DNA from 2 places in the Shewanella spartinae genome. Region 2 is predicted to be linked to the other one. Evidence: predicted binding sites of a transcription regulator. Region 2 holds the regulator's gene; the other holds the start of a gene.
What was found. Region 2 encodes sigma-54, which starts transcription at its own class of promoters, with help from an activator protein. Its sites were predicted from a motif close to GTTGGCACGNNNNTNGNNT; they were not measured.
Positions count from the first base shown of each region.

Region 1 (5,336 bases), 1.4 Mb from region 2:
GACACACGAGGCGTACAGTACCCAGATCACAGGGCGCATCTCGCCTTGAATCTTAAGGGCTGGGCGCATGGCGGCGGTGACCAGGGTTAGCCAGATCAACAGGCCAGCCAGTAGCAGTACCTGCCAGACACGGCCGAGGTCGATATATTCATAGCCTTGGTGGCCGAAGAGGAAGTTGGTATCCAGGTCGAAGTACTGCTGTACGCCGATCCATTCACCGGCCATAGAGCCCAGTACCACAACAACCAATGCTACCCAGAGGACGTTGACGCCCAGGCGTTGGAACTTAGGCTCATATCCAGATAGCGCAGGCGCTATGTAGAGGCCTGTGCCGAGCCAGGCGGTGGCGATCCAGAATACCGCTAGCTGGGTATGCCAGGTACGGGTAACCGAGTAGGGCAGTATCTCTGCCAGTGGGATGCCGTAGAAGTTTTGCCCTTCTACCGCGTAGTGCGCCGTCACGCCTCCTAAGAGGATCTGCAGCAGGAAGAGGCCGACCGCGGTGACGAAATACTTACCCACGGCCTTCTGTGAGGCGGTAGGCTTCTTAAGGAACAGAGGATCTTGCTCGGCTGGCTTAGGCAGCTCTTCATGCTTGCCAGAGGCGTGGTGCCACACTAGGGCGCCGATACCAGCGATCAGGGTGACGATACTCAGGATAGACCAGACGATGTTGTCTGAGGTTGGGGTGTTACCCAGCTGCGGATCGAAAGGCCAGTTGTTGGTGTAGGTATACTCTTGTCCTTTACGCTCTGTGATGGCGGCCCAGGCGCCCCAGAAGAGGAAGGCGTTGAGCTGTTGGCGACGCTCAAGGTCAGGCACTGTGCCTTCCTTCATCGCATACTGTTCGCGCAGAGTAGAGAGCTCAGGATCGTCGCCAAACAGAGACAGATAGTGGTCTGATACCTGGCCGATGGCCTGAATACGGGTTTCAGACAGGCTGATGCGTATCTCGCCATTGGCCGAGGTAGTCAGGGTGTTGCGACGTAGGTCGTCACGCAGCGACTGCTCAAGACCGGCCTGTTTGATAGAGTCCAGCTCGTTGAAGCTTCTGCCATACTGCGCCTTGGCGGTGATATCTAACCAGGCCTGCGCCTCACGGTGCAGCCAGTCGGCGGTCCAGTCTGGGGCGACGTAAGAGCCGTGACCCCAGATAGAGCCTAGCTGGTGTCCGCCCATAGAGCGCCAAACCAGTTGACCACGCTCTATATCGTTTTGGGTGAACAGAGGTTGACCCTGCACATCGGTAAAGGCGGTGGGGATTGGGGGTTTTTCGCGATAAATCTGACTGCCTATGCTCAGCAGTACAGAGAAGGAAGCGATAAGTACTATCAAGAGTGCTATCGCCGTTAGCCGTTGTTTATTCATAGAGCCTCTCAGCGCAATATATTGTAGGTGTGGAGTACCCTGCTATAGCAGCTAACGTGCCATACTTGTAAGTTATTGATTATTTGCAAATAAGCCTATATTAGTGTCTTATTAAATTGTCATAATGACAATCTCACATAAGTGTAGAAATGACACTGAATGTCAAAAGGACAGTGTGTGTTTTGTCTGTGTCGATTTGATACTTGTTGGGTTATGGGGAGATGTGCGGCAAATAAAAAAGCCAGCCTAAATGGCTGGCTTTACCGAGCGACTAACCCTTTCGCAGTCGGGTTAACGATAGAGCGACGGGTCATCCTTATTGGGACGGGTCTTGAAGCGTCTGTGCAGCCACATGTATTGGGCTGGGCTGCGTTCGATGATCGTTTCTATGATGCGGTTACCCCGCTTCGCATCTTCCAGCTCGTTTTCGCCGGGGAAGTCTTTTAGCGGCGCTTGTATCTCTATGGTGTAACCCTTGTCATCTTCGTTTCGCACCACAATGAAGGGCAGCACCTTGGCCTTGCCGAGTTTGGCTAGGGTGGTGGCTCCCGTGATAGTCGCGGCCTCAGGCACGGCGAAGAAGGGGATAAAGACGGCGCTGGAACGGCCGAAATCTTGATCCGCCGTATACCAGATCACATCGGGATTGCGCAGGCTGCGCACCATCTGTCTGAGATCCCGCTTGGGCACCAGCCCCTTGTTGGAGCGCAGACGTCCCTTAACCTGAAGGTATTCCATCAGCGGATTGTTGTGGGGGCGGTAGACGCCTATGCCCGGCTGAAACTGGCCAAAGATGCGAGCGCCCATCTCCAGAGGTAGACAGTGTACGGCGAAGAGGATCACGCCCTGTCCGGCGGCCAGGGTCTGCTCAACATGCTCGCGGCCTTTAATGGTCATGTGGCGCTGAATGCGCTCGTCACTCCACCACCAGGCGTTGGCGATGTCGAAGATCGCCTTGCCCGTCTCTTCGAAGTTGCGGGTCAAGAGTTGCTGCTGCTCGGCCTGGCTCATCTCGGGGAAACAGAGTGCTATATTGCGCTTGGCGGTATTGACGCGACTGCCGGCTATCGCCATGGCCAGGCGGCCTATGCCTTGTCCCAATTTCATCTGGGCCCGCAGGGGCAGCAGCTGGGTCAGACGCATAAAGCCGACACCTAACCAGATGAGCCAATACTTGGGATGGAAAAATTGAGCGGAGAATTGAGCGTTTTCGACCACGGTTGACCCTATGGGGTTTACAAAAATTACTGCTTATTCTAACTCAATTTGTTGGGAAAATTAGGTATAATCAGGGATTAATTTTCGCAAAAAGATAAGTGCCATATGAAGATTTCTCTGCCAGCTTTCGAAAAAGCAAACGTTCTGGTCGTCGGTGATGTGATGTTAGACAGATACTGGAGCGGTCCTACGGGGCGCATTTCGCCCGAGGCGCCTGTGCCCGTGGTACGAGTGAATCAAATTGAAGACAGACCCGGCGGGGCGGCCAACGTGGCCTTGAATATCGCCACCCTGGGCGGTCAGGTGAGCCTGGCGGGCATAGTGGGTGAAGATGAAACCGCCGCGGCCCTGACCCAGGGCATAGAGGCGCTTGGCGTCGTGCCTAAGTGGCACACAGTTGCTGAGCTTCCCACTATCACCAAGCTCAGGGTGATGTCGCGTAATCAGCAGCTGATTCGCCTCGATTTCGAGGAGGCCTATCCGGCCGAGCAGAGCCTGGCCCTGTTGGCGAGCGCCGAGAAAGAGCTGGATAAGGTGGCCGTGGTAGTGCTGTCCGATTACGCCAAGGGCGCCATCGACAAGCCCGAGGCCTTTATCGCCAAGGCCAAGGCTAAGGGAGTCATGGTGCTGGTGGATCCTAAGGGTAGCGACTTCTCCCGTTATCGCGGCGCGACCTTGCTGACGCCTAACATGAGCGAGTTCGAACAGGTGGTCGGTAAGGTTGCCGACGAGGCGGATCTGGTGGCTAAAGCCAAGGAGCTACTCAAAGAGTTCGACTTCGAGGCCCTGCTGGTGACGCGCTCCGAGAAGGGGATGACGCTGATCACCGCCGATGCCCCCGAGCTGCATATTCCAACCGTTGCCCACGAGGTCTATGACGTGACCGGCGCCGGTGACACAGTGATCTCGGCCCTGGCCACCTCGCTGGCGGTAGGTTGTGAGCTGCCAGTGGCCTGCGCCCTGGCCAACACGGCCGCGGGCATAGTGGTTGGCAAGCTGGGCACCTCGACCGTGAGCCGTATTGAGCTAATTGCGGCGCTTAATCTGAGCCATGGCGAGAGCGGCTATGGGGTGGTGAGCGAAGATCAACTGGCCTATGCCCTGGAGCAGGCCAAGCTGAAGGGTGAGCGCGTCGTGATGACTAACGGCTGTTTCGACATTCTCCATGCCGGCCATGTGAGTTATCTGCAGCAGGCGAGGGCGCTGGGTGACAGGCTTATCGTGGCGGTTAACGATGATGACTCGGTGAAGCGCCTCAAGGGCGATGGCCGTCCGGTCAACAAGCTGGAGCGTCGTATGGCCGTGCTGGCGGGGCTGGCCTCGGTCGACTGGGTGGTGCCATTTAGCGAAGACACGCCGCAGCGCATCATCTCCAGACTGCTACCCAACAAGCTGGTGAAGGGCGGCGACTATAGTGTCGAGGATATCGCCGGTGGCAAAGAGGTGATCGCGGCTGGTGGCAGCGTCGAGGTGCTGGGCTTTGAAGATGGCGTCTCTACCACGGCCATCATAGAAAACATCATGGCCAAGCAGTGATCCCAGAGACGTTACTGATCGCCAGTGCCTGGTTCTGGGCGCCTATGCCCCAAGGCCAGGCCCTGGTGTGTCAAACGTCTCACGTTCAAGAGTGCCTCGCGCAGTTACCGAGTAATGCAAGGGCACAATTACCCCTCAATCCTCAGACGCTTTTGAGCCAGATGGGTCGGCGCGGCGCCATGGTCAGGCCGCTGACCGATCCCTATGTGACCGGTCTTGTGCTGCTGCATGATGAGCGGATCCCCAAGGCATATTCGGCGCTGTGGAATGGCCAGGTCTATGCCCTGCCGATAGAACAGGCCTATCAGATGACCCTGGCCCATGAGCTGGGGCACCTGGCGGTGAGCCGCTCGAACTCCACCTACCTAAAATCCGACAAGCTAACCTCCTATCAACACGAGTGGCTGGCGGACTTCTATCTGCTCTGGTCCCTGGCTAGAGCGGGCAAAGCCGAGACCCTGGCCTGGCAGCAGTATCACAGGCGTAACCTAGAGGTGTTTGAGAGCGTGGCGGCCATCTCTCACTGGTCGACGCCCATGCTCGCACAGCTTCTGGACAGGTACAGCTGGCAGGCGCTTGGGGCATTTGAAAATTTCGATTCGCTTATCGATGCCATCTACCCAGATCTGGTTCAGTATGATCAAGAGACACTCGATGAGTTTGCCAGCCTGCTGCACTGGCTGTTCGGCGCCGCAAATCAGGCTAAGTTACCCCAGTATATGTTTTGGCGGAGATCTGAGATGGGGGCGTTTATCCGCCCGACCCTGAAGCAGTTGATGGGTGAGCAGGCCGCCGAGAACTGGATGACGGAGCAGGCGATGCAGGGGGAGTAGTCGCTTGGTTTTAGCAATCGTTTGCGAGTCAGATAGAAAATAAAAAGGAGCCAGAGGCTCCTTTTTTTGCTTATTGCTTTCGAGGTGGACGGCGTTCGCGCAGGACGACATCTGGATGAAAGTCGATATCACCTTCGTCGTCAATGGTAGCGAGTTGATCTTCCTGTTTGGCGATAGCGGTACTCGTTGTTGGGGTTTGCCTCACAAAGAGCAGCTGATAACCAAGTTTCGCTAAGGTGTAGAAGGCGAATCGCTGCGCCGTCGTCAACCTGTCCCAATGTTCGTTAGCGTGAGCCTGAGAAACGCGCCTATCCTCGAAAGATAGCAGTCCATTATTTAGCACTTGAGTTTGCATTTTCAAAGCCTCTTTAGGAAACGCTA
Region 1 covers NZ_CP080418.1:742,336-747,671, forward strand. Annotated here, with positions in the region: gene K0I31_RS03345 (nitric-oxide reductase large subunit) at 1-1,368, opposite strand, end outside; gene K0I31_RS03350 (LpxL/LpxP family Kdo(2)-lipid IV(A) lauroyl/palmitoleoyl acyltransferase) at 1,660-2,586, opposite strand; gene hldE (bifunctional D-glycero-beta-D-manno-heptose-7-phosphate kinase/D-glycero-beta-D-manno-heptose 1-phosphate adenylyltransferase HldE) at 2,692-4,122, shown strand; gene K0I31_RS03360 (hypothetical protein) at 4,119-4,955, shown strand; gene K0I31_RS03365 (hypothetical protein) at 5,026-5,310, opposite strand.
Region 1: the regulator sigma-54 is predicted to act here: its motif matches at 1,414-1,432, upstream of K0I31_RS03345 (nitric-oxide reductase large subunit).

Region 2 (5,336 bases):
CGCTTGAGCAGCACATTGTCGCTTGAGTTCAGGAAGAAACTTAAGATTTCGGTATCTTTGGGGAGCTTGGCCAGCTGTTTTTCCAGCTGGATCTCTTCGCTGGGCATGTTGCGTACATCGACGCTGATGGCCACGAGATCGCTGCGTCCCTTGAGCTGCTCCAGCAGGGATTCCATCATCTGCAAGGGCAGATTGTCGACACAGTAGTAGCCTAGATCTTCTAGGACCCTGAGTGCGACGGATTTTCCCGATCCTGAGCGTCCGGATACCAAAACCAATTTCATTGGGTGATCACCTGATAGAGTTCGGATTCATCTTGGGTCTTTCTTAGCTGCTTCATGATCGCCTTATCATTGAGCTTCTCGGCCATAGCGGCCAGGGTGCTAAGATGTTGCTCGCATTGATCTGCGGGCACCAATAACGCAAAAAGGATATCGACGGGCTGATTGTCAATGGCATCGAATGCGATTGGTTCAGCACATTTCACCAGTACGGCCACGGGTTGATCTATGTTAGTCAGCCGTCCGTGAGGAATCGCGATACCATTGCCTATACCTGTGCTGCCCATTTTCTCTCGAGCCAGAAGGCTTTCAAATATTTCTTGAGAGGAGAGGGTGGGGTACTGGACAGCGGCTAAGTCGCTGATAAGCTCCAGTACCTTTTTCTTACTGCCCGGAGTGGCGCAGGTGGTGCACTCCGGCCGCAGGATGGTACTCAGTTCCATCGTTAATGTTTAGTAAGCTTCTCTTTGTGTTTAATGACCTGACGATCGAGTTTGTCAATCAGGGAGTCTATCGCGGCATACATGTCCGCATGTTCGGATGTTGCGAACACTTCTCCGCCACGGAGATGTAACTTTGCCTCAACCTTCTGTTGCAACTTTTCGACATTTAATACAACGTGCACATTATTGATCTGATCGAAATGACGTTCAAGCTTTGTGAATTTCTCTTCGATGTAGCTTCGTAGAGATTGGGTGATCTCGATATGGTGCCCAGTCAGGTTTATTTGCATAAAGATAGTCCTCCAGTTTCCAGGTTTGTTTTATAAGCTCTTGCGCTGATTCGAGGGCGGTATAAGCATTGCCTCGCGATACTTGGCAATGGTGCGTCTAGCCACCTTAATCCCCTGTTCGGCCAAGAGTTGAGCCATCTTGCTGTCGCTCAATGGCTTTTTCTGGTTTTCCGCAGCAACCAGCTTCTTGATGAAGGCACGTATTGCTGTAGAAGAGCACTCTCCGCCATCGTCGGTACCGACGTGACTGGAGAAGAAGTATTTAAGCTCGAAGATCCCTCTCGGGGTATGCATATATTTTTGCGTGGTCACACGCGAGATGGTGGATTCATGCATCTCCACCGCCTCGGCGATGTCGTTCAGTACCATGGGCTTCATTGCCTCTTCGCCAAATTCGAAGAAGCCTTGCTGGAAGTCGACGATACAGTTGGTCACCTTGAGCAGGGTCTCGTTGCGACTCTCCAGGCTCTTGAGGAACCATTTGGCTTCCTGCAGGTGGCCGCGAATAAACTGGCCATCCGCCTGACTCTTAGTGCTGCGGGCCATGGCGGCATACTGCTGATTGACGTTGATCTTGGGCATGCTGTCTGGGTTAAGCTCGACCACCCAGCGTCCCTTCTTCTTGGTGACGGTCACATCCGGGATCACGTACTCGTCGCGGCTGGCGGTGATGGCGAGGCCGGGACGGGGATTCAGGGTCTGTATCAGGGCGATGGCATCCCTCAGCTCATCTTCCTTGAGCTTGGTCTTGCGCATCAGCAGACGGAAGTCGCGTCCGGCGATGAGATCCAGGTGCTCCTTGATCAGCATACGGGCGTTAGCGATGTGTGGGGTATCGTCGCTGTATTGGGCCAGCTGAATGGTCAGACATTCGCTGAGATCACGGGCGGCCACACCAATAGGGTCGAAGTGTTGTACCCGTTTGAGCACCGCCTCTACCTCGTCGAGTTCGATCTCAGGGTCGCCCATGGCCTCGAGAATATCTTCACAGGTCTGGGTGAGGTAACCGCGTTCGTCGATGGCGTCGATGATGGCGGTGGCGATGGCCAGATCGTTATCGGAAAAAGGGGTCAGGTTCTTCTGCCATTCCAGGTGTTCGTAAAGACCTTCGCTGGTCTCGCCCTGAAAAGGCATGTCGTCGTCGCGCATGGCGCCCGAGCTTGAGTTTGGCGAGGCAGTGTAGACCTCATCCCAGGTGGTATCCACCGGCAGCTCGTCTGGCATTGAGTCTTGAGTCAGGGCGTCTGAGGTCTCGACCCCTGAGTTATCCTGGCTCGAATCCAGCTCTATCTTGTCGTCGTACTTGTTGTCGAAGCTGTCGCCGACGCTATCGTCTTGCAGCTCGATGCTGGCGCTCTCCTGCTCTTCATCCAACTCCAGTAGCGGGTTGGATTCTAATGCTTGCTGGATCTCCTGCTGCAACTCTAATGACGACAACTGCAACAGACGTATGGCCTGTTGTAGCTGGGGCGTCATGGTGAGATGCTGACCCATTTTGAGCTGAAGTGACGCTTTCATCGTACTGCTATTCCCTTGTTTCTAATTATAAAATGAGAAAGCTCTGGCTATATGTGCCGGACAAATATATCGGATAGTGCCTAAGGCCACAATTAACGCGTGGTTTTTCCTCTGTGGCCCCATTATAAGATTAACTATAGCTTGAATTGTTCACCTAAGTACACTGCTCGTACTTGCTGGTTGTCTAAGATTTCGGCGGGTGTGCCCTCGGCGATTAGATTACCATGGCTGACGATATAGGCTTTCTCACAGACGTCTAATGTTTCGCGCACGTTATGGTCGGTGATCAACACCCCCAGGCCGCGATTCTTGAGCTGCTCGATGATCTTCTTGATGTCGATAACCGAGATGGGATCGACCCCGGCGAACGGCTCGTCGAGAAGAATAAACTTAGGGTTGGCGGCAAGCGCCCTGGCGATCTCCACCCGGCGACGTTCACCGCCCGAGAGCGCCATGCCGTGGCTGTCACGGATATGGGTGATGTGAAACTCTTCCAGCAGGTGTTCCAGCTCCTCTTCGCGGCCATCGTTATTAAGATCGCTGCGGGTCTGGAGCACGGCCATGATGTTGTCCCGCACCGAGAGCTTACGGAAGATACTGGCTTCCTGGGGCAGGTAGCCTATGCCTTTGCGGGCGCGCAGGTGCATGGGGTCTAGCGTCAGGTCGTCATCGTCGATGAAGATGCGGCCCTTGTCGCTCTGTACCAGGCCGACGACCATGTAAAAGGTGGTGGTCTTGCCGGCGCCGTTTGGCCCCAGCAGGCCGACGATCTGCCCGGTCTTTACCGTGAGGCTCACGTCTTGGACAACGGCACGACTCTTATAGCTCTTGGCGAGGTTCTCCGCCTTCAAGATCAGGTCTGTCATTGTTTTTCCTGTTCTGGTTTCTTCTCGGGCTTCTGCTCTGGCTGGATCTGTTCCTGATAGTTCTCAGGCTGAATGATGGTGATCACTCTGTCTTTGCCTGTGCTCTCGGCGATCAGCTGTTGCTGCTCTATGTTGTAGCGGATCTGTGAGCCCGTGACCTGGCTGCCTTCCTGTTCCAGGGTGGCGTCGCCGATCAGTGTCAGGGTGCGGCTGGAAAGCTCGTAACGTATCTCCTTGGCGCTGGCCGAGGCTGGACGGCCATCTTCCATCACCTGAGAGTAGGTGGCCGGATTACCGGTGGCGATCAGTATTTTGCCGCTGTTCTTCTCTTTGCTGAAGGCGCGTAGTTCACTGGCCAATATCTTGATTGAGCCTTGGGTGACCTCGACCGGACCGTGGAAGATGATCTGGTTGTTCTTAATGTCGGCTTCCTGGCTGGCGGCAGAGATCTTAACCTCTTGCAGCAGGTCGTTCACCTTGGCATAGGCGCCAACACTGACCAGGGGCAGCAGGCCCGCAAGAATAAGGCTATTTAGTTTCATATGTTCCTTCTACCTGACTCGTCAGTTTGATATTTTGGGCGTTGAGATCGGCATATAAGCCTTCCCCCGTGATGAGGAAATCACGCCCTGTGATCCGAATGCTTCTGTCGGATGTCATAATCATAGTATTGAGATCCAGCTCCAGATAGGTGGTCTCTATGGTCTGAATCGGTTCCTCTGGGCTAATGGCATCAATGATAACATTATTTTCCAGGGTGACCCGTCCGCTATTTTTGTCCAATGTGCCCTTGGTGGATCTCAGGCGCCACTGGGCATCGCCGTTGTCGGGGTAGACCAGATAGATGGGCTGGGTAAAGTAGGTCTGGTTGCGTTCGGCGTAGTGTTCCATGTGACTGGCCGATACCCGGCTGTTGATACCACCCTCATCATTGTATTGCACGCTCTTGAGATCCCGGACTATGTAGTCGGGACGATCGACATTATCCAGGGCCAGCTCTTCGCTGCCCTTTTTCGACTGAACCTGCCAATAGAGGATCAGTGCGGTGCCGAAGAAGGCGATGATCGCCAGCGTGACTCTGTTCATATGCTCATTCCGTGGGCCGAGGCAAACTTATCCTGGCTGAGCAGGATGAGATCCGTTAGTTCACGCAACGCGCCGTGGCCGCCCTTGATATGGGTAACCATGTCGGCGTGTTGGCGCACATAGGGATGACCGTCGGCCACGCAGACAGACAGGCCCACCTGCTCCATCACGGGCAGATCCACCATGTCATCGCCGATATAGGCAACTTCCTCAGGCGCCACCTTATAGAGGTTAAGCAGCTCCTGATAAGGCTCGAGTTTGTTGTCGACGCCCTGGTAGATGTGGGTGATACCCAGGGCCGTCATGCGATCTTCCACTATCTGCGACTTACGCCCCGTGATGATGGCCACCGGGATGTCGCTGGTCAGCAGCGAGCGCACGCCATAGCCGTCGCGGGTATGGAAGGTCTTGAGTTCGTCGCCCGAGTTGCTCATATAGACCAGACCGTCGGAGAAGACGCCGTCGACGTCGCAGATTAACAGTTTGATCTGTTTGGCTTTCTGCCAGACTGCGTCGGTTATCGGGCCATAGAAACCTTGATGTGCCATGTTAGATCACCCCCGCCTTGACCATGTCCAGCATATTGAGTGCGCCAATCGGCTTCTGCTGCTCGTCGGTGACGATCAGGCCGTTGATCTCTTTCTCGTCCATCACCTTGAGGGCCTGGGCGGCTAAGATGCCTTCGCTGACGGTGACGCAGCCATGGGTCATCACCTCTGAGATGGAGGTCTTACGTAGGTTGATCTCGGCGTCGATCACCCGGCGCAGGTCGCCGTCGGTGAAGATACCGACCAGCAGGCCCTGGCTGTTGACTACGCCAGTCATGCCGAGCCCCTTCTTGGAGATCTCATA
Region 2 covers NZ_CP080418.1:3,957,497-3,962,832, reverse strand. Annotated here, with positions in the region: gene rapZ (RNase adapter RapZ) at 1-284, opposite strand, end outside; gene ptsN (PTS IIA-like nitrogen regulatory protein PtsN) at 281-724, opposite strand; gene hpf (ribosome hibernation promoting factor) at 727-1,014, opposite strand; gene K0I31_RS17115 (RNA polymerase factor sigma-54) at 1,045-2,532, opposite strand; gene lptB (LPS export ABC transporter ATP-binding protein) at 2,667-3,398, opposite strand; gene lptA (lipopolysaccharide transport periplasmic protein LptA) at 3,395-3,940, opposite strand; gene lptC (LPS export ABC transporter periplasmic protein LptC) at 3,927-4,484, opposite strand; gene kdsC (3-deoxy-manno-octulosonate-8-phosphatase KdsC) at 4,481-5,032, opposite strand; gene K0I31_RS17090 (KpsF/GutQ family sugar-phosphate isomerase) at 5,034-5,336, opposite strand, start outside.